DNA from 3 places in the Chryseobacterium sp. Marseille-Q8038 genome. Region 2 is predicted to be linked to each of the others. Evidence: riboswitches for the same ligand, from Rfam matches in the RefSeq annotation. Region 2 holds a riboswitch; each other region holds the start of a gene.
What was found. A riboswitch is a leader RNA that binds a small molecule or an ion and turns the genes downstream of it on or off. The one in region 2 is predicted to bind cobalamin.
Positions count from the first base shown of each region.

Region 1: linked by a shared signal. The riboswitch ahead of prpB (methylisocitrate lyase) and the one ahead of ACWPWS_RS15605 (TonB-dependent receptor plug domain-containing protein) in region 2 are both predicted to bind cobalamin.
Region 3: linked by a shared signal. The riboswitch ahead of ACWPWS_RS10575 (T9SS type A sorting domain-containing protein) and the one ahead of ACWPWS_RS15605 (TonB-dependent receptor plug domain-containing protein) in region 2 are both predicted to bind cobalamin.

Region 1 covers NZ_CBCOPN010000001.1:2,494,510-2,498,711, reverse strand. The annotation lists gene ACWPWS_RS11590 (bifunctional 2-methylcitrate dehydratase/aconitate hydratase) at 1-439, opposite strand, end outside; gene prpC (bifunctional 2-methylcitrate synthase/citrate synthase) at 473-1,627, opposite strand; gene prpB (methylisocitrate lyase) at 1,614-2,522, opposite strand; cobalamin riboswitch at 2,968-3,160, opposite strand; gene ACWPWS_RS11575 (hypothetical protein) at 3,409-3,972, shown strand; tRNA gene ACWPWS_RS11570 (tRNA-Arg) at 4,112-4,185, opposite strand.
Region 2 covers NZ_CBCOPN010000002.1:371,137-375,338, forward strand. The annotation lists gene ACWPWS_RS15600 (DUF5074 domain-containing protein) at 1-490, opposite strand, end outside; gene ACWPWS_RS15605 (TonB-dependent receptor plug domain-containing protein) at 511-2,337, opposite strand; cobalamin riboswitch at 2,371-2,548, opposite strand; gene ACWPWS_RS15610 (T9SS type A sorting domain-containing protein) at 2,686-3,999, opposite strand; gene ACWPWS_RS15615 (helix-turn-helix domain-containing protein) at 4,154-4,202, shown strand, end outside.
Region 3 covers NZ_CBCOPN010000001.1:2,285,666-2,289,867, forward strand. The annotation lists gene ACWPWS_RS10570 (esterase-like activity of phytase family protein) at 261-1,529, opposite strand; cobalamin riboswitch at 1,763-1,952, shown strand; gene ACWPWS_RS10575 (T9SS type A sorting domain-containing protein) at 2,016-3,122, shown strand; gene clpP (ATP-dependent Clp endopeptidase proteolytic subunit ClpP) at 3,441-4,127, opposite strand.

The DNA.
Region 1 (4,202 bases), on a different contig from region 2:
CTTCCAGAACCTGTTTCATTTTAAGCGGAGCTTTTCCTTCTGCAATATTTGTTCTTGAAAGCCAGTCTGCTGTTGCTAAAATTCCGCCCAGGTTATCTGAAGGATGTCCCCATTCAGCGGCCAGCCAGGTATCATTGAAATCTAACCAACGGATAATTGCTCCGATGTTGAAAGCAGCCTGTACTGGATCCAGCTGAAATTGTGTACCCGGAACTTTAGCTCCATTCGGAACTATGGTACCTTTTACAATGGGTCCTAAAAGTTTGGTACATGCAGGATAGGTAAGTGCTTCCAGTCCACAACCGATCGTGTCTAATAAACAGTAGTGGGCTGTTTTCCATGCTAAATCATTTTTGATTTCATAGTGTAATACATAATCTGCAATATCTGTTAATACCTGATCCGGCTGTGGCCTTTCGTTTGAAATGTGTGATGACATCTTTATTTTTTAGTTTAATTATGAATTGATTTTTTATTTTCTATTTTCGATAGATACAAAGTCTTTATTTTCAGGACCTGTATAATTGGCACTTGGACGGATAATTTTCCCATCCTGTCTTTGTTCAATAATGTGTGCGCTCCATCCTGTGACTCTTGAAATCACAAATAGTGGAGTAAACATCAGGGTAGGAACTCCCATCAGGTGATAAGATACTGCGGAGAACCAGTCCAGATTAGGGAACATTTTCTTTTCTTCCCACATCACAGTTTCCAGCCTTTCAGCGATATTATACAACAGCATGTCTCCGGCTTCTTCGGAAAGTTCTTTAGCTACTTTTTTAATGACTACATTTCTTGGGTCTGACAGGGTATAAACAGGATGTCCGAATCCTATAATTACTTCTTTGTTGGCAATACGTTTTCTGATATCTTCTTCTGCCTCATCAGGAGAATTGTATCGGCTCTGGATCTCAAAAGCCACTTCATTGGCTCCCCCATGTTTAGGGCCTCTCAAAGCACCGATAGCCCCTGTGATACAGGAATAAAAGTCTGATGAGGTTCCGGCAATGACACGTGCGGTGAAAGTAGAAGCATTAAACTCATGTTCGGCATACAGATTAAGGGAAATTTCCATTGCTTTCACCCATGAATCAGGAGCTTTTTTACCATGTAAAAGGTGAAGGAAATGTCCGCCAATAGTATCATCATCAGTCTCTACATTGATTTCTTTACCATTGTGGGTATAGTGATACCAGTATAAAAGCCCGGAACTGAATGATGCTAATAATTTATCTGCAATATCTCTTGCTCCGGCTACATTGTGATCATCTTTTTCCGGCTGAATACTTCCAATTGCTGAAACCATTGAACGCATGACATCCATTGGGTGGGCAGCTGCCGGAATACTTTTTAAAATATTTCTTACAGAGTGAGGAAGGCCTCTCAATGATTTTAATTTTGCTTTATAGTTTTTGAGTTGAGCTTCAGTGGGCAGCTGACCATAAATAAGCAGGTAAGCAACTTCTTCAAATTGTGCTCTCTCTGCAAGATCCAATATATCATAACCTCTGTAATGGAGATCATTTCCACTTTTTCCTACACTGCAAAGAGCGGTATTACCTGCTGTTACTCCGGAAAGTGCTACGCTTTTTTTAGGCTTAAATGTTGGTTCGCTATTCGTTGACATGAGTATTTTGTTTAAAAAGGTTATCTAATTTTTGTTCATAATCGTGGTAGCCAATACTTTGATAGAGTTCTTCTCTTGTCTGCATTGTAGCTAGCACATTGGCTTGTGTTCCGTCTTTACGGATATGTTGGTATACATTCTGTGCAGCTTTATTGGCAGCTCTGAAGGCAGAAAGAGGGTAGAGGACGAGTCCTACACCTGCATTTTTCAGTTCTTCTACAGTGTACATTTTGATCATTCCAAATTCCGTGATATTGGCTAGTACAGGAATCCCAGTAGCATCAACAAATTTTTGATAAAAGCTTAAATCAGGAACTGCTTCAGCAAAAATGAAATCTGCACCGGCTTCTTTATAAGCGATGGCCCTTTCTAGTGTTTTTTCCAGTCCTTCACTGGCAAAAGCATCTGTTCTGGCTCCGATCACAAAATTTTCATCAGTACGGGCATCTGCTGCGGCTTTAATCCGGTCCACCATTTCCTCTTTGCTTACGATTTCTTTTCCGGGGCGGTGTCCGCAACGTTTTGCGCCCACCTGATCTTCAATGTGAATGGCAGCAGCTCCGGCTTTGATTAATGATTTTATCGTTCGGGCAACATTAAAAGCAGAAGGCCCAAATCCTGTATCAATATCTACCAAAAGTGGTAAATCACAAATATTAGTAATACGCTGAACATCTATGAGTACATCATCCAGAGTTGTAATTCCTAAATCAGGAATTCCTAAAGACCCTGCAGCAACACCTCCTCCTGAAAGATAGATGGCATTAAAACCAGCCTGCTGTGCCAATAATGCATGGTTTGCATTGATGGCTCCAACAATCTGAAGGGGATTTTCTTTTTCCATAGCCTCCCGGAATTTTAAGCCGGGCGACTTCCAATTTTCATTTTTGATCATTATAATATTTATTGTTGAGTTGAAATTTGTTTATCATTAAAGAAGCGGAAGAGCTGTAAAGACATCGCTTTTGAGTAAAAAGTAAAAAGTAGGAAAGGAGTTGAGAAATTTTCCCATTGTGCAGATGTTGGGAATTTTGAGAAACTCTGATTGTACAGGTTTGTAAAATAAACCTGTTGAAACTCCACGAATAATTAAAATTGCTTTGGTACACCTTATCCCTTTTTACATTGATTAAATCCTATAAAAAGTTCTCTGTAAACTTCGCGGTGCTTTATTAAGAAAGAAAAATTACGGAAAGGGGATACGAATGAGCTACAGAATCATGAGAAGTACGCAACGTACGCTCATATTCATCTCAAAAAATAACACAGTTTGATAAAAAAGTTATCGTACTATATCCATATCGCATCATACCTGACTGTAAGCTTCAAATCGCGAAAGCATCGTCAATACGAAATAGGCAGGTCTCCTGACTTGTAACTGTTTTTATCATCCTTCCCATATAAAAAATATACAGTGGATATCAATTGATAAAAACTTTTTGTATGTTACTTACAGTTGCGCGACAGTTCGTGATTTACACACGATTCCCTTTTAATACACAGCTAAGTGTAACCAGTTTCGGTTGATAAAGAAGGTTTTAAGAACTCCTTGGTGGTAAATATAAGTATTTTATAATAACGAAAAAGATATTTTATGTAATCAATAGTTTTTTTAATTTAATGTATTGAAAATGTTTTAGTTGTAATCTATGTTTTGGGAGTAGAACAGCTTGTTTGTGTTGTTAAATTAATATAAAATATGACCATAAAATTAAAGATAGTTAATAAATTTGCTGTTCTATTTTCATTTTATAAATCTTATTAACCGAATATAATTGACCATGGTAGAAATTACAAAATTTAAACAAAACTTGAATCTGCAGGAAATTCCGGTAGAACTGGAAAAATTGATCTACTTTCAGAATACTATTTCCTCGTATGAAAATTATTCACAAGGTTTTGGTGTTTTAATTGATGATAAATCCGGATTAAAAAGCTGGAGTGAGGATGAAAGTTTTCTGAATAGTTTACTGCCTTTTGCACAGGCGAATGGTTCCGGTTCCTTCTATGCCATTTGGAATAACGGAGTAGAGCAGCCTTTAAATAAAATGCCTGTGGTTGTTTTTGGGGATGAAGGCGGTGTTCACATTGTGGCTGAAAATATACTGCAGTTTTTGCATCTGCTCACTTTTGACAATGAAATTTCAGTAGGGTTTGATGAGGCTTATTTTTATAAAGAGGAAGATGATTATGAAGAGAGTGAAGGGTTAAGTGAATATTTAGCCTGGATGAAAGGAGATTATGGGCTAAGCCAGATTGAAGAACCTGACTTATTGATTAAAGCTGCTCAGGATAAGCATAAAGAACATTTTGATGAATGGTTGGGGCAATATTTCGAATTATAAATTTTTTGTGAGCGCGAAAGGATTCGAACCTTTGCCGTCCCGATTATAAATCGGGATGCTCTATTTTGTGAGCTATAAAAAGATTTTTGATTAAGAGTAAACACAAAAAAAGACTCACTGTTTCCAGTAAGTCTTTAAGTGAGCGCGAAAGGATTCGAACCTTTGACCGTCTGCTTAGAAGGCAGATGCTCTATCCAGCTGAGCTACGCACCCATTGAGTAGTTTTGAGA
Region 2 (4,202 bases):
TCATACTGATTTTACTTACAAATGAATAGTCAGAAGCTTTATATTTCGTTACACTTTTCGTATTGGCTGTGAAATTGGTATTGGAAACGTAGATAAAGTCATTCGCAAAAGTAATTCCTCTTGGGTTATCTAGCTGATCAGTAATTACTGCTAACTTCTTGAACGTATAACGGTCTACAACAACAATTTTGTTTGAGTTATTGATCACAAGATAAGCCTTATTTCCGCTAAGACCAATCGTCTGAAGAACATCACCAAGGATTTCTTTATTGTTATAACCGTACACATCATCCTGCTTCAGGCTTAAATCTCTTGTCAGGAATGTTACTTTAGCTCCCTGGCTGTTAAAGTTCCCTTCATTAGAGATAAAATATCCGTTCTGATAAGTGATCGGGGAGATTTCAATTTCGTCAGAACCATTTGTACATGAAGAGATATTAAACAATAATACCACTGCAAAGAGTACAGTTAAAAGTTTAGTTATTTTCATAATTTATTCAATTTTATTTGTTAAAAATTTATTGCTGCATACACACTATAGTTTCTTTTCGGTAAAGGATAAAAAGCTACGGTTTTATAATATGTATTGGTTAGATTATTCACTTTAAACCCTAAAGTATATTTTTTGGCTAAGGTTGCAGAAACACCCATATTTAAAAGAAAATAAGGATCTATGGCATCTGATCTTTTTTCATCACTTGTCGTGTAGGTAATACCATTCAGCAGTCCCTGTGCGAAAAATTTAAAGAAACCATATTCATAATCTATATTCGCCGTCCCTCTGTGCATAGGAACGTAAGGTCTCTGCATCTTCGTTTCTTTATCAATAGATTTTGCATAATAATATCCTGCATTCGCTCTGAATTTATGATTCCCAAACTGTTTACTGAAAGACAACTGGGATTCCAGCCCGTAAGATTCAAATTTATTGATATTGGATGCCTGCCAGTAGCCCAAAGCAGTGGGAAGCCATACGATAAGATCCGTCACATTCATATAATAAGGAGACAAAGTAAGTTTGAAATCTCCCATTTTGAACTCATTTGTCATATCAAACTGAGTAGAAGTTTCGGGTCTCAGATCTTTATTTCCTCCCGGTTCATAATAAATATCATTAAATGACGGATATCTGAAATTCTTTGATACGTTAAGACTCACATCATACCATTTCAAGGCATTCCATTTTCCGGAGAATGAATACATAAACGGAGACTTCACATCTTCCACAAAATCTTTTTTAAATCCACCTTCAAAACGCAAGTCCTTCGTAGCAAAATACCTCAACAATCCTGAAATTGAGCCGATATTTCTGCTTACATCAGATATTCCACTCGCGTACCCTTCTCCTTTATTGATCTGAAATTCTCCGATAAGATTAAAATTCCATTTTGAATTCAGGAAATAATTGAAATCATTTTTGAAGATATAATTTTTCCCGGTTCCGCCACTGGATTTAGGCTGATTTAGTGAACCGAAATACTGAAAGTTTTCTTCCGTATAGGCTGCTTTAAAGGAGTTGCTGAAATTTGTTTTGTTCCAGTCCCACGAAAGAAGACTTCTTACACTTTGAGTCTTATATTTTGTCTTTGTTCCTGTTTCTTCATACACAGGATAATGCTGTGAAGAATCAAAAAACTGGCTCTGCCATGAAATTTTATGGTCGTTTGTTATCTTGTAGGAAGCTCCTGCATTGAACGTAGTATTGTAATAATTTCCGTTTCGGTTAATATAGTTCAGATCGCTTACCTGATAATCATTTTCACTTACAGAATAATTTCCGGAAGCTTTAAAACTGAACCTATCATTACTGTAAGAACCTTTTACAAAATTGTTATAGGTATTAAAAGAAGCAACTTCTGAAAATAAAGAACCATGAAAACCTTTGTTAAAATCAAGGGTATTATTCAGGTGAATACTTCCTCCGATAGCACCACTTCCATACACCACACTTCCGCCACCGGCTTTTATACCGATCTGATCATAGCCAAACAAAGCAATATTATTGATATCTCCCTGGCCCAGAAAACTGGAATTGATATTAATCCCATTCCAGACAAATGCTGTCTGCTGAGCGGTAGTTCCTCTGAATGAAGGCGAAGAAACAGCACCACGACCATTTTCTTTAATAAAAACCTGCGACTGAAATCTCAGAAGTTCCGAAAGATTACTGGAGTTTTTCTCGGCATCTTCCGCCGAAATTATTTTTACAGGATGAAAAAGTTTAACCCTGTTCATCTGGTTGTCGAAAACATAAATAGTATCGATGGTTTTCTCTTGTCCAAAAAGAAAGCAACCATACGATGAAAAAAGCAGTACTAAAGATCTTTTTATATCCATACTTTTTTACTTTTCCTCCGAAAGCAATATGTTTTTTTAATTATAATTCCGGCAGGTCTCCTGACTTTCGCATTCTGCTCCTTCCCGTTTTTATACAGTGGTTTTTTGCAGAAACTTTTGTTGCGATTTACAGTTGCGGGGACAGTCCGGGAGTTACACCCGATTCCCTTTTCATTCCAAAATACTGGAAACCAAAATTTTTGCAAAGATAGTTTTTTTATATGTATCCGCCCAAAACCATACGTATGCTTAAAAAGCCGGTCTTCTTATGAGCTGAAACAAAAAAAGAACAGCTGCTTTCAATATTGAAAACAGCCATTCATCCCACTACTTTACTATTTATATATGTTATTTTTTAATCAGCTTATAAGTCTCTTTTTTACCTCCTTTCACAGAGTATTGTAAAATATAATCTCCTTTTGACAAGGATGAAACATCAATCTGTCCTTCTACAGCATTGAATGATTTCACCCTTTGTCCAACCATATTATAAATTTCTGCGTTCTCTATTTTTCCTGTTCCTTTAAAATATAGAATATCAGCAACTGGATTAGGATAAATACCTATGCTGTTTTTTTCTTTTACAGCATCATTGACGGATAAAAATTCAGAAGTATCCAGATAAAAAGCAATCATCTGACCTGAAGCATTTGTTCCTGAACCGGCAATTTTCTTTCCGTCCTGAGAAATAGCCAGAGGAAGTCCCATGGTTACTCCATTCGTTGCAATTCCTAAAGATGCTGCATAATCATTCAGATTAATCCTTCCGGTAGCAGAAGTCCAGATAAAACCTTCTCCCGACATGGGAGGAGCACCAAATGCTCTGTAATATCCGATAACTTTTTTCCCATCAGCAGAAATTCCTGTTGCACCTCCTTTGAAACTGAAAGAAGCATTAGGATGGGTAATATACGTGAGCCCGCTTACAGTATTCCAAACATAGGGATTAGGATTTGCCGATCCTATGATGGTATTTCCGTCTGCAGAAATCCCTCCTGCTTCCCCTACATTATTTCCGTTATTATCAGTAATAAAACTTTCTACTCCATCCTGCCATTTTGCACCGCTTCTCGTACCGTTTGATTCATCCTGCCATCCTACAATTACTGTTCCTGTAGCATTAATTGCATTTGCTCTTGAACTGCGTCCGGAAACAATACTTCCAAGATCTACCATTCCGTTCACTTCATCCCATTTCACAGCGTGGGCATTCGCGGCAGTAAGAAACCCCAGCCCTACAATTGTATTTCCGTTGGTAGTCATTCCCCAGGTAGAACTTACACTTCCGTCCCATCCGGTAGGAACAAGTCCGCCCCGGTTTACCCAAGTGGCAGCAGCAACATCATACGTTGATATTTCATTAAATCCTGTTGCAGTATTGGTAATGGAAGATGATATTTTCGTTCCGTCATTCGAAACAATAGTCCTTCCTGCAGCCGGATATCCGTTTGAAATAGAACCTATCTGTACAAGTCCTCCTGCTGCATTCCATTTATAAATTCCTCCTGCGCTGGTATGCATACTTACTATTCCATTATCAGAAACTGCACCTACATTATAATTTCCTAAACTTATTACAGTTAGCTGTGCCCCTGCAAAACAAAATTTAAGGAAAATACAAGCCGTCAATATTTTCATTGACATTCTGTAAAAATTTTTCATATTTTATTATATTTAGCGTTTCGAATTGGTGGAAACAATATTAATACAATATTTAGCCTATCCAAAGAAATAGGCTTTCATAATTCGTGAATTTCAAAAGAATTTAATTTTTAAAACACTCATAAACAAACAGATACAAAACAACATTTTGAATATGGATTTTACCAGAATTATTCAAAAAAACACAAAAAACAAATTACCAG
Region 3 (4,202 bases), on a different contig from region 2:
TGAATAATCAATCATTTACATTATTCTATATCTTGAATATCATCATCAACCATCATGCTAAGGCTGAAACATATTATTAAAACAATGAAAAATAATTCAACAAAGAAAAAGTAAGTTTTAATACGTAAATACGAAATGTAACTAAACAGAAAACCCCTGAAAAGAGCCGTCATTACAACGAAACTCATTTCAAGGGTTTTCATTTGATTTCAGGCGCATCACTATCTTCGATGCCGCCGTTTTCCGTTAAAAAAATCTAATTATTGAATATTGACTACATACATCGTTCCTTTGTCTACTTTCCCTGTTTTAGGAAGAATCTTAGCTTTCGGATTTCCGTTTCCATCATCCACTACTCCAAAATCATCATCATTGAAAACAGCCAGTTTATTATTTCCCAAATAAACGATCCCTTCAAACTTATCATGCTCATACCCCAGTTTTGCAACAAGATCAACAGCCAATGTTTTGGTCACAGCTTTTATTCCGGCAGTGGTAATTTCATCCCATGAGCATTGTTCCAAAGCTTTTCCATTCACTTTCATACCGTCCACAGCAGTAATATCTGTTCCGTTTACATCCGTTGCATTGCTCAGATTAATTCTGTATACTTTTTTAATTCCTCCCTGGGATCCAAAATTTCCGTCTCTTTCGATCACTAAAAATTCGTTGTTACTTAACGCTGTAATATCACATACCGAATCCGAAGCACCTCCATCCTGTTTATATAAAAACTGCTTGGTCTGCCCTGTAATAATATCGAACGTGACAATTCTCGTTAAAGTAGTATTGGTTGCCAATGCTTTGCTTGGTACCAGCATCATCGACTGTATAGTTCCTACCAGCGTTCTTCCGTCCGGAGTAATACACAATCCTTCCATCCCTCTGTTGGCCCTTCTTTTGGCTAAAACGGCAGGTAATTTTCTTGTTCCGGTATTTACACCTATCGGGCTTATTCTTTCCATTTCTACTCCCTCTGCACTGTAATGCACAATATGCGGTCCGTATTCATCGGAAACCCAGAATGTACCGTCGGCTGCTGCTACAATACTTTCACTGTCAAGACCGTACTGATCAGTACCTAAAACATTTCCGGAAGCATCATAAGCAATTTCTCCTGTACTTCCCATTCCTACAGGATTTGGAAGACCTGTAATAGGTTGTCCTGATGGATTTTTAAGCTTAATATATTTGATAACCTCTACATTCCCGTCAGCATTAATTTTAAAATGCATAATCGTTGGCGTAAAGTTAGGTGCTAAGAACTTTTTTCCATTCTGGAAGTCGGTATTTGGACCTCTGTCTGTAATGACATAAAATTCACCTTTTCTTGTAGGGTGAGCTGCAGCTCCGGAACCAAATCCGCCGTTGATAACATCCACTCCGTTAATCGTAGCCAGTTTTGTAAATGGAAACTCCTGAGGAAGTTTGGAATAATTAATATCCTGATTCATTATTGTTGTGTCATCATCACTTTTACATGAGGCCAATACTGCCAGTACTCCAACAGACCATAGTAATTTTTTCATATGCTATTTTATGGCTGCGAATGTATAAACTGATTGTAAACTGATCTTGAATATAATGATAATTGTATTTTAACATTAGAATCTAAAAATGAATTGAATATAAACAGAAAAATTCAGGATTTAAAAATAAAACAACAACAATACAAGCAAATCAATAAACAATATGAAAATCAATTTTTTAAGGATATCTGAAAAAAAATAATTCACAAAACAGACTCATCAATTTATATGATATATTTGCAGCGTTTTAAGGCTGAACAATGTTCATTAATAGGGAATCAGGTGAGAATACTATTCAAATCCTGAGCTGTACCCGCAACTGTAAACTGTTTAAACTTATAGCATAATAATCCACTGGAGGGAAATCCGGGAAGGAAGCTGTAAGATGTGAGCCAGGAGACCTGCCTTAGAATACTGACTTCAGAGAAGAATTGTTTCTCCCCCTGAAGATAAGTTTCGGGAATAAAACTTTAAATTAATGATATCATGAGGAAAATTTATCTTTTTTTCTTACTGCTTTGTATGCAGCTCTTGTCGGCCCAATTTACAGAAAACGACATTAAATTTTGGGTAGGAACCGGTTCTAAAAAGGCCTATTTCATTGCAGATTTTAATGACAGCAGTACTCCCAATTCTTATGCATGGGGATACCGTTTTGATGGCAATGATTTATTGATGGAAGATCTTATCAATGCAATTGTGGCAGCAGAACCCCAAATGAACGTTGATATTCCCACAGGATATCTTTCTATTCTGAATTATAATCATCATACATCCACCATTGATGACAGCTGGATAACATGGTCCGGGTCCGGTGCATCCGGCATGACATGGAACAACGGTGTAGGCTATACTCCTTTAGTGGACGGAAAATGGTATGGAGTTTCATATGGCCTTGATCATTATGACATCCCTCCTTCTCCTCCTGTTCCGGCTTATAGTTCTTCATGGTTTACTCCCTCTCAGGTTACTCATTGGGTGGGAACCGGAAATAATAAAAGCCTCATAGTTATTGATTTTGGGACAGATAATGCCAATGGAAACGCCAATTCTTTTGTGTTTGGAATTAAATATAACGGAAGTATAACTGCAGAGCAGGCTCTACAGCTGGTTCAGACTCAGATTTCCTATTTTAATTTTACATCAGCGAACAATCAGATTTCTAACTTATCATTAAATTCATTTACCGGGAATACTTCCGGATCGGGCAGCTGGAAATTGTATAAAGGAAAAGATTTATCAAGCTGGCAAATGAAAGCAAATCTTTCTCAGGTTCAGCTGAGCAATAACGATTGGTTTGGATTAAGCTTCGGACAAAGAAGACCATTTACTCCAACTGAAGCACAACTGACATTGGGTACTTCATCAGTTACAAAGAAAAAATTCGGCATTTATCCAAATCCGGCAAGTGATTTTATTCAGATTGAAACTGATGAGAAACTGAAAGAAGTGAATGTTTATTCTGCTACAGGACAAAAGGTAATAACTTCTCAGGAGTTGAAGATTCCTATCCGATCTTTATCCTCAGGAGTTTATTTTGTTGAGATTAAAACCAATAGTGGTTCTGTGATACATAAGATTGTAAAAAAATAAAGAAAAGTGCCTAATTGTTGTTTTTTAATGAATGCGTGTAGAAAACCACCCCGTCAAAAATTCTTTGAATTTTCGCCACCCCTCCAAAGGATGGGAATTTTTACGTCTTTAATTGAAATCTGGTCTGGATTGTAACTATTTCTGAAGTATTTCTTCATGAATAATTGCGGCTGGATTCCTACGGAATGACACAATTGGAATGATGGTTTATCCATACAGTTTGTCATTCCGTAGTAATCTAAACAGTCAAAATTCATAATTAATCCTACAAAAAAAACCGCACCAGATAGGTGCGGTTTCTTATGATTTTACAATCAATTATTTTTTCTCAGTAGATCTTTGAAGAACCTCATCTACCATTCCGTAGCCTTTAGCTTCTTCAGAAGTCATCCAGTAATCTCTGTCAGAAGATTTCTCTACCCACTCGTAAGTTTGTCCTGAATGGTGACCGATAATTTCATAAAGCTCCTGTTTCAATTTCAACATCTCTCTTAAGTTGATCTCCATATCAGAAGCAACTCCCTGAGCACCTCCTGACGGCTGGTGGATCATTACTCTTGAGTGCTTAAGCGCAGAACGCTTTCCTTTTTCTCCGGCAACCAATAATACAGCTCCCATTGAAGCAGCCATCCCTGTACAGATTGTTGCTACATCCGGCTTAATAATCTGCATGGTGTCATAAATACCTAAACCTGCATAAACACTTCCACCAGGAGAGTTGATGTAGATTTGAATATCTTTTGAAGGATCTGCACTTTCTAAGAATAAAAGCTGTGCTGTAACGATGTTTGCTACCTGATCATCAATCCCTGTTCCCAGGAAGATAATTCTGTCCATCATCAAACGGGAGAAAACGTCCATTTGAGCAACGTTTAATCTTCTTTCTTCCATGATGTACGGAGTAAGATTCGTTGGGCCATACATTCCCATATACTGATCGGTAACCAAACCGTTGTTTCCTAAATGTTTTACAGAGAAATCTCTGAATTCTTTTTTAATGTCCATATTTCTATTATGTATTATTTTTTAACTATTCTCGAAGTTTAAATTACAATATTTATTCCTAAAATTTTATAGGAC